DNA from 4 places in the Bradyrhizobium sp. 40 genome. Region 2 is predicted to be linked to each of the others. Evidence: predicted binding sites of a transcription regulator. Region 2 holds the regulator's gene; each other region holds the start of a gene.
The links. Region 2 encodes LexA, which represses DNA repair genes until DNA is damaged. Its sites were predicted from a motif close to TGTTCNNNNTGTGTTCNG; they were not measured.
Positions count from the first base shown of each region.

Region 1: a site for LexA is predicted at 1,058-1,075, ahead of rmuC (DNA recombination protein RmuC). Genes of this name have one in related genera too.
Region 3: a site for LexA is predicted at 804-821, ahead of recA (recombinase RecA). Genes of this name have one in related genera too.
Region 4: a site for LexA is predicted at 669-686, ahead of IVB40_RS17705 (single-stranded DNA-binding protein). Genes of this name have one in related genera too.

Region 1 is NZ_CP064688.1:6,860,119-6,862,320, forward strand. Features, by position in the region: gene fmt (methionyl-tRNA formyltransferase) at 1-276, opposite strand, end outside; gene def (peptide deformylase) at 411-935, opposite strand; gene rmuC (DNA recombination protein RmuC) at 1,107-2,202, shown strand, end outside.
Region 2 is NZ_CP064688.1:3,542,970-3,545,171, forward strand. Features, by position in the region: gene IVB40_RS17220 (hypothetical protein) at 1-258, opposite strand, end outside; gene lexA (transcriptional repressor LexA) at 707-1,408, opposite strand; gene glp (gephyrin-like molybdotransferase Glp) at 1,585-2,202, opposite strand, start outside.
Region 3 is NZ_CP064688.1:2,652,978-2,655,179, forward strand. Features, by position in the region: gene IVB40_RS12660 (hypothetical protein) at 478-645, opposite strand; gene recA (recombinase RecA) at 896-1,984, shown strand; gene IVB40_RS12670 (hypothetical protein) at 2,083-2,202, shown strand, end outside.
Region 4 is NZ_CP064688.1:3,645,068-3,647,269, forward strand. Features, by position in the region: gene IVB40_RS17700 (outer membrane beta-barrel protein) at 1-391, opposite strand, end outside; gene IVB40_RS17705 (single-stranded DNA-binding protein) at 851-1,348, shown strand; gene gyrA (DNA gyrase subunit A) at 1,720-2,202, shown strand, end outside.

The DNA.
Region 1 (2,202 bases), 3.3 Mb from region 2:
CATGCCATAGGCGACGACGACGGCGGCAGCGGCGTCGAAGGCGCGGAATTCTTCCAGCGCCTCCGGCGTTTTCAACGTCTTCGGCGTCAGCACCGGCACGCCAAGCTTTCGCGCGGCCTCTTCCACCGGGGTCGGCTGCAATTGCAGGCCACGCCGGCCGCCGGGCTTGGGCGCGCGCGTATACACGGCCACGATCTCATGGCCGTGCGCGACGAGCTCGAGCAGCGTCGGCACGGAGAAATCGGGCGTGCCCATGAAGATCAGGCGGAGGGGCATGTGGCGGCGCTCGGTAAGGCTTGTTTCTCCGTCATGCCCGGGCTTGTCCCGGGCATCCACGGTCTTGGCGACAAAGCAAGCAAGGCGTGGATGGCCGGGTCAAGCCCGGCCATGAGGACGAGAGAGAACCCGGCTCACTCCGCGCGCTTGGCGGCTTTCTCGAATTTCTTCAGCACGCGGTCGCGCTTGAGCTTTGACAGATAGTCGACGAACAGCACGCCGTTGAGATGGTCGATCTCGTGCTGGATGCAGGTGGCGTAGAGGCCTTCGGCGTCCTCCTCGTGCACCTTGCCGTCGAGATCGGTGTAGCGCACCCGCACCTTCGCAGGGCGCTCGACCTCCTCGTAATATTCGGGGATCGACAAACAGCCTTCTTCGTAGACCGACAGGTCCTCGGAGGAGGCGATGATTTCCGGATTGATGAAGACGCGCGGCTCGGGCTTGGTCTCGCCGTCCTGGTCGGGCTTGGCGAGGTCCATGGTGATCAGCCGCAGCGGCTGCGCGATCTGAATCGCCGCGAGCCCGATGCCGGGCGCGTCGTACATGGTCTCGAACATGTCGTCGGCAAGCTTTCGTATCTCCGGCGTGACCTTCTCGATCGGCTTGGAGACCAGACGCAGCTGCTTGTCGGGCAGGATGATGATTTCTCTGAGGGCCATGGCCGCGATTTAAGCCGCGCGTTCGATGCGGTCAATGCGGCCGGGAACCCCGTTAACCCTCCGCTAACCATAAAACTTCGGGTTTCGTTAACCATAAAAATTAACGGGGCATTTACCCTAAATGTTCGCTATTCGTTCGTGTCGCCGAGCGAATCGGCTAGAAGCAGGGGCATGAACGAGATCATTTTCATGCTCGGCGACTGGCCGGTGCGCACCGCGGACGCGCTGATCGGCTTCGGTGCCCTGGTCCTCATCCTGATGGTGGTGATCGCCGTCGTGATCGCGCGCTCCGGGCGGCGCGGGGCGGAACTCGCGATGGCCAACGCCATCCGCGCCGACGAACTCGAGGAGCGCATCAGCCAGATGCTGCATGCCCAGAGCGAGGCTTCGGGGCGGGTCGACGCCATGACCCAGACGCTGGCCGGCCGCCAGGCCGACATGGCGCGAGCGGTCAACGAGCGGCTGGATTCGGTGACCCACCGCGTCGGCCAGTCCATGGAGCACTCGACCCGCAACACCATGGAGAGCCTGCACGCGCTGCACGAACGGCTCGGCATCATCGACAGCGCGCACAAGAACCTCACCGACCTCACCACGCAGGTGACGACCCTGCGCGACGTGCTCGCCAACAAGCAGTCGCGCGGCGCCTTCGGTCAGGCGCGGATGGAAGCGATCGTCCAGGATGGTCTGCCGAAGGGCGCCTACGAGTTCCAGTTCACGCTCTCGACCGGCAAGCGTCCGGACTGCGTCGTGTTCCTGCCCGACCAGCGGCCACTCTGCATCGACGCGAAGTTTCCGCTGGAAGCGATGACCGCGCTGCATGACGCGCGCACCGACGAGGAGAAGCGCATCGCCACGCAGCGGCTGCGCGGCGACGTCATGAAGCATGTCAGCGACATCGCCGAGAAATATCTCGTCGCCGGCGAGACCCAGGACATGGCGCTGATGTTCGTGCCGTCGGAATCGGTCTACGCCGAGATCCACGACGGTTTCGACGACGTCATCCAGAAGGCGTATCGCGCCCGTGTCGTGCTGGTGTCGCCGTCGCTTTTGATGCTGGCGATCCAGGTGATGCAGCAGATCATGAAGGACGCGCGCATGCGCGACGCCGCCGACCAGATCCGCACCGAGGTGATCAAGCTCGGCGACGACCTCGGCCGCCTGCGCGATCGCGTGCTGAAGCTCCAGAAGCATTTTGCCGACGCGAACGAGGACGTGCGGCAGGTGCTGATCTCCGCCGACAAGATCGAGAAACGCGCCGGGCGTA
Region 2 (2,202 bases):
GCGGTCGGGAACGTGCGGATCGATCTTGCCGAACTTGCCCACGCGGGAATTGATGGTGCGCGTCCAGATCCAGCGATTATCGTAGCGCACGTCGTCGGCGAAGGCGAGCTCCGTTCCCGGCAGCAGGCAGACGGCAACAGACGGATCGGCTGCCGAGGCGAAGCCGCGCGTCGAGGTGCCGCGGAAGCTTGTCGTGACGATCGTCTCGCCGACTTCGGCGGGGCGCGACGCGACGGCATGCAGGCTGTAGTCACACATCGGGTGCTCCTCATGCTGGGATAGCAACCCGCGTCTCTTAATCGAGGCGCAGGCCTCTATCAGAGTTGATGCATTAACGCTCTGCTTGGTTGTGGGCAAATCTGCGGCTGGTTTCCGCGAGCCGCGATCACATTATCTTTCCCGAATTCAATAGGAACAAAGCGAGTTGCGATGCATTCGGGAGGCGCGTGCGCGAATATCGCCGGCTTGACTGCAACGGTCGAGCTTGATCGCTGGCCGCTGTTTCCTCGAACACTTGCGCCGCGAACCAGTTCCGCTTCGTGGGCGTCGCGAGGAGCCAGCGCCGAAGGAGGGGCCGGATAGTCTGTGCAGAACCAGAAAGACTACCCAGCCGGAGCGGACGATGATCCGCTCCAATCCCTGACCGGCGATGCCGATCGGAAGCGCGCGCGGCGCCAAGCACTTCCGGTATCAAGTACTCCCGGTATCAGTACTTCCGGTAAAGCCCGATCAGCTTGCCCTGAATCTTCACCCGGTTGGGCGGCAGGATGCGGACCTCATAGGCCGCGTTGGCGGGCTCGAGCGCGATCGAGGCGCCGCGACGGCGGAAGCGCTTCAGCGTCGCTTCCTCGTCGTCGATCAGCGCCACCACGATGTCGCCGGTATCGGCGCTCTCGTTGCGCTGAATCAGCGCCATGTCGCCGTCAAGGATGCCGGCCTCGACCATGGAATCACCGCGCACTTCGAGCGCGTAATGCTCGCCCGAGCCGAGCATGTCAGGCGGTACGCTGATAGTATGGCTGCGGGTCTGCAACGCCTCGATCGGCGTGCCGGCCGCGATGCGACCCATCACCGGCACCGCGACGGGACGTTCGCCCTCGTCCGCGGGCAGGCTGGAGCTCGCACGCACCTTACCGAGATTGCCCTCGATGACGCTCGGCGTGAAGCCGCGGCGGCTGCCGGCGGCTGCCTGGAGCTCCGGCAGCTTGATGACTTCAATCGCACGAGCGCGGTTGGGCAGGCGTCGGATGAAGCCACGCTCCTCGAGCGCCGTGATCAGGCGATGGATGCCCGACTTCGAGCGCAGGTCGAGCGCATCCTTCATCTCGTCGAAGGAGGGCGGTACGCCGCTTTCCTTCAGACGTTCACTGATGAACCGCAGAAGCTCGTATTGTTTGCGCGTTAACATCTCGACCAAAGTCCCCCGGTTGATGTCGTCCGATTCCGAGACGCTGAATTCGGCAATATGCCGCTACATGCTCGAAACAAATCATGAACGGACACTATATGTTCGATACATGTTCCGCAACTGCTTAATTTACCGTGAACAGAGCAAAGTTGGCGGAACGCGCATTGCCGGGGCGCTCAAACAGGGAGCCGCAACACTTCGCAAGCCGTGCCGGCTTCGGCCTTCGGCGCGAACGGTGCGCGCACGAGAAGTACCTGCGCTGCAGCGAGATTCGCAAGCAGCGAAGAGTCCTGATGATTGACGGGAAGAACGACGCGTGTGCCATCGTCACGCTCCTCCAGATGCGCGCGCAGATAGTCCTCGCGCTGGTCGTTGGCGCTGACATCGCGGCCGAGCACGGCGCGCTCACGGCGATGGTGAATCACTGAACGGCCCGACAGGGCACGAATCAGCGGCACCATGAACAGGAAAGCGCACACGTAGGACGACACGGGATTGCCCGGCAGACCGATCACGCCCATTGCGCCGAGCCGCCCGTGCATCATCGGCTTGCCTGGCCGCATCGCGATCTTCCAGAACGCCATCGCGATGCCTTCGTCCCGCAGTGCCTGCTGGACCAGATCGTGGTCGCCGACCGATGCGCCTCCGGTCGTGATCAGGATGTCGGCGCCGCTCTCACGGGCGCGGCGGATGCCGGCGGTGGTGGCCTCCAGCGTGTCGGCGGCAATACCGAGGTCGATGGTCTCGGCGCCTTCGCTGCGGGCGAGCGCGTGCAGGGCGTAGCCGTTGGAATA
Region 3 (2,202 bases), 890 kb from region 2:
CAGGACACAACCGCAGGCGAGATTTCGCAGCGACGGTGCTGCCATGGGGGAAACGTGGCGCACCGGCAACGGGGTGGCATCATGGACAACGTAGAGCGGTCATTCGCCGCCGCGACGGCGGCTGGCTTCGTCGTGCTGGTGATCGGCATCGGGTTGCTGGTTCTGCTGTAGGCGGTGTTGGGTGCCGGGAGACGGCTCTGGGGGTGGAAAGGCCCATGCGCGCCTTTCAAAAACACGAAAACAACCCCATGCACAGTAGCCCGCCGGAAAATTCTCTCGTTCAATCAATGGTTTACTGGTATTAATTAGATACATATCGACTCGGACTCGCCTCCACGGCCATCCGAATCCCGATTCCCGTGCCGATCTTTTTGAGATCAATGGCGCCGCTCCGGCCTCGTCGCTGGCGCGTTGCCGCTGGCGAACGCCTGCCCAGCCAGCCGGCCTGTCAGCTCCTAAGCCCTCGTCCCCGCGGCCTTAGTGAACCTTGATCGCGTCCAGCGGCAGATGGAGTTCGGCGGCACGCTCTTCGCGATCCTTCTTGCGGAACTCGTTTTCCTTGCGCTCGAACTTCCTCAGTTCCTCCCGCGCGGCCTCCAGCAGCGGAGTGCGCCGGCTCGTATCGTGATGCGTATTTTCCGTCATGATTGGAAGTCCCAGAGTTGCAGTCTCATCCAAGAGAAGGCCGCAGACCGCGAAAGGTTCGGTGCCGCAGGATTACGGAATTCTGACGGCGCGCGGGTCATCCGTCTTTGATGCGCGTCAGCCAGCGTGCAAATTCCCAAAAGAACATATTGCGAACCTAGAACAAATAGGGTACATTGCTTTTATCGCCGCGCCGCCTCGCCAATCGTTTGTCCCTCACGCGAATCCTCGTCATAAGGAGCACGACCCGATGTCCACCACTGCCCTGCGTATCGTCGAAGGATCCTCCATGGACAAGAGTAAAGCTCTCGCCGCCGCGCTCTCCCAGATCGAGCGGCAGTTCGGCAAGGGCTCGGTGATGAAGCTGGGCAAGAACGACCGTTCGATGGATGTCGAGGCGATCTCGTCGGGCTCGTTGGGGCTCGATATCGCGCTCGGGATCGGCGGCCTGCCGAAGGGGCGCGTCGTGGAGATCTACGGGCCGGAATCCTCGGGCAAGACCACGCTGGCGCTGCACACGGTTGCGGAAGGGCAGAAGAAGGGCGGCATCTGCGCCTTCATCGACGCCGAGCACGCGCTCGACCCGGTCTATGCGCGCAAGCTGGGCGTCAACATCGACGAGCTCCTGATCTCCCAGCCGGACACCGGCGAGCAGGCGCTGGAAATCTGCGACACGCTGGTGCGCTCCGGCGCGGTCGACGTGCTGGTGATCGATTCGGTCGCGGCCCTGGTGCCGAAAGCCGAGCTCGAGGGCGAGATGGGCGACGCGCTGCCGGGCCTGCAGGCCCGTCTGATGAGCCAGGCGCTGCGCAAGCTGACGGCGTCCATCAACAAGTCCAATACCATGGTGATCTTCATCAACCAGATCCGCATGAAGATCGGTGTGATGTACGGCTCGCCGGAGACCACCACCGGCGGCAACGCGCTGAAATTCTACGCCTCCATCCGTCTCGACATCCGCCGCATCGGCGCGATCAAGGAGCGCGACGAGGTTGTCGGCAACACCACCCGCGTCAAGGTCGTGAAGAACAAGCTGGCGCCGCCCTTCAAGCAGGTCGAGTTCGACATCATGTACGGCGAGGGCGTCTCCAAGATGGGCGAGATCCTCGATCTCGGCGTCAAGGCCGGCATCGTCGAGAAATCCGGCGCATGGTTCTCCTATGACAGCCAGCGTCTTGGCCAGGGCCGCGAGAATTCGAAAGCATTCCTGAAGGCCAACCCCGACATCACCGCCAAGATCGAAACCTCGATCCGCCAGAACTCCGGCCTGATCGCCGAGCAGATTCTCGCCGGGAGCCCCGAGCGTGACGCCGACGGCGAGGAGCCGGCGGACGAGTAAGCTTCAACAGTAAAGTTTTTCGCGAGGAGCGGGCGCTGAGGACGTTGAGTTGCCGACGTCGTCAGTGCCCGTTTCGTTTTGCCTGGAGTATTTAGGCGATGAAGCGTGCGTTTCTGACGAGTTCGTCCGGCTTCGACCTCATGCGCTCGGGCCTTGCCGAAATCGTCATCCCCTTCACGTTCCGCTTTGTCGATGGGCCTCCGCCTCTTAACGAACTT
Region 4 (2,202 bases), 100 kb from region 2:
TGCGATCACCCGTCACCAAAGCGGTACCCGGGAAGAGGGTGCTCACATTGTCGCCCCGGAAGTCGGCCCAGTTGCCTTGGCCTTCGAGACCGAACACCCAATTGGCGGACTGCCAGCGATAGCCGATCTGGCCACCGACGGTGCCCCCCGTCGCATTGTGACAGCCTTCGCCGACCAAAACGCCGGTCGCGGGCGTGACGAAGTCCCAGCACGTGTGGCTTGAGCCGCCGCCGCCGTTGATGCCGATGTAGAAGCCGCTCCAATCGTAGATGGTGGCAATCGCCGGCGCGGGGGCCTTGGTGTAGGGACGCGCGGCCATATCCGCCGCGCTCGCGGGAGCCGACAGGCCCATCGCCACTGCACCGATTGCACCAATCAGAAGCTTATTCATTGCCAGTCTCCCCAGGTTCGTCCGCTTCTTTCTTCCCCGAAGCGGCTGATCAGGCGCGAGGGCCCATATGAACTAAGTCCGAGGAAACCGTAGCTCTACGGGGCGGCAAAGTCCGTCTCCGAAATGCAACAAGAACGGGGCGCTGCGAGTACCCATAACTTACTGAATGTTAAGTACTTTCCATCGTTTTTGGGAACCTACAAAGGTTCCAACCGCTGCGCGCATTCCCGCACTACATTGGCCGATCGACGCCACACATCGATGCGATGGTTTCGCCAAGAACAAATCTGGAACGAACAGGAGGTCGATGCTATATGTGGGGATAACCGGAGGGGTGACGGACTGATCGTCGTCCGCAAGCGTTCGGCGAGCGTATAGGGTCGCCTCAACAGGCACGGCGGAACGCGCGGAGCGGACCGGCCTTCTTGAATTCAGTGGCATTCGGAGCGGAGAGCGGAGATGGCGGGAAGCGTCAACAAGGTCATTCTGGTTGGAAATCTCGGCAAGGATCCTGAAATCCGCCGCACCCAGGACGGGCGGCCGATCGCCAACCTGAGCGTCGCCACCTCGGAGACGTGGCGCGACAAGGCCACCGGCGAGCGCAAGGAAAAGACCGAGTGGCACCGCGTCGTGATCTTCAATGAAGGGCTCTGCAAGGTCGCCGAACAGTATCTGAAGAAGGGCGCCAAGATTTACGTCGAGGGTGCGCTCCAGACCCGCAAATGGACCGACCAGAGCGGCGTCGAGAAGTACTCGACCGAAGTCGTGCTGCAGGGCTTCAACTCGACCCTGACGATGCTGGACGGTCGTAGCGGCGGTGGGGGAGGCGGCAGCTTCGGCGACGAGCCGGGCGGCGATTTCGGCTCCTCCGGTCCGGTCAGCAGCGCACCGCGCCGTCCCGTTGCCGCTGGCGGCGGTGGCCGCAACAGCGACATGGACGACGATATCCCGTTCTGAGCGATCCCGCTCTGAGAACGCGGAGTCTCAATGCGACGCGCCGGCCGGATGGGCGGCGCTTCTCATCTCGTGTCAGAAAATCCCACTAATCGGCAGGACGGGCTCGGGATTTCCGGGCCCGCTTCATGTTTCGGGTGAGCTCGGATTGCGGCTTGGCAAGCGCGCTGACGGGGCAAGCTCGCCGCGCGATTTTCGACGCGTGATCGGCGATTTTGCAAGGTCGATACGGGGGCTGTCCAAGACACCGATCGCAAGGGCTTAAGTTGTTGGAAAAATGGGCGGAAAAAGCGCTTCCCAGATCGCCGCGAGGGTGGTTATCAGAGGCTCGATGCGCTATATGATTCCCAGATAAAACCTCACCGGATTTCCCCTTGGCTGACGACGACGACAAGCCCGGCGACCAGCCGGCGCAACCCTCGGATATTCGCCCCGTCTCCATCTTCGAGGAGATGAAGAAGTCCTATCTCGACTACGCCATGAGCGTGATCGTGGCGCGGGCGCTGCCTGACGCCCGCGACGGTCTGAAGCCGGTGCATCGCCGCATCCTGTACTCGATGAACGAGCAGGGGCACACGCCGGACAAGAAGTACGTCAAGTCCGCCCGCGTGGTCGGTGACGTCATCGGTAAATATCATCCGCATGGCGACCAGTCGATCTACGACGCCATGGTCCGGATGGCGCAGGACTTCTCCATGCGCGTGCCGCTGATCGACGGCCAAGGCAATTTCGGATCGGTCGACGGCGATCCCCCGGCTGCCTATCGTTATACCGAAGCCCGATTGACGAAGGTGGCGCTGGCTCTGCTGGCCGACATCGACAAGGACACGGTCGACTTCCAGCCGAACTACGACAAC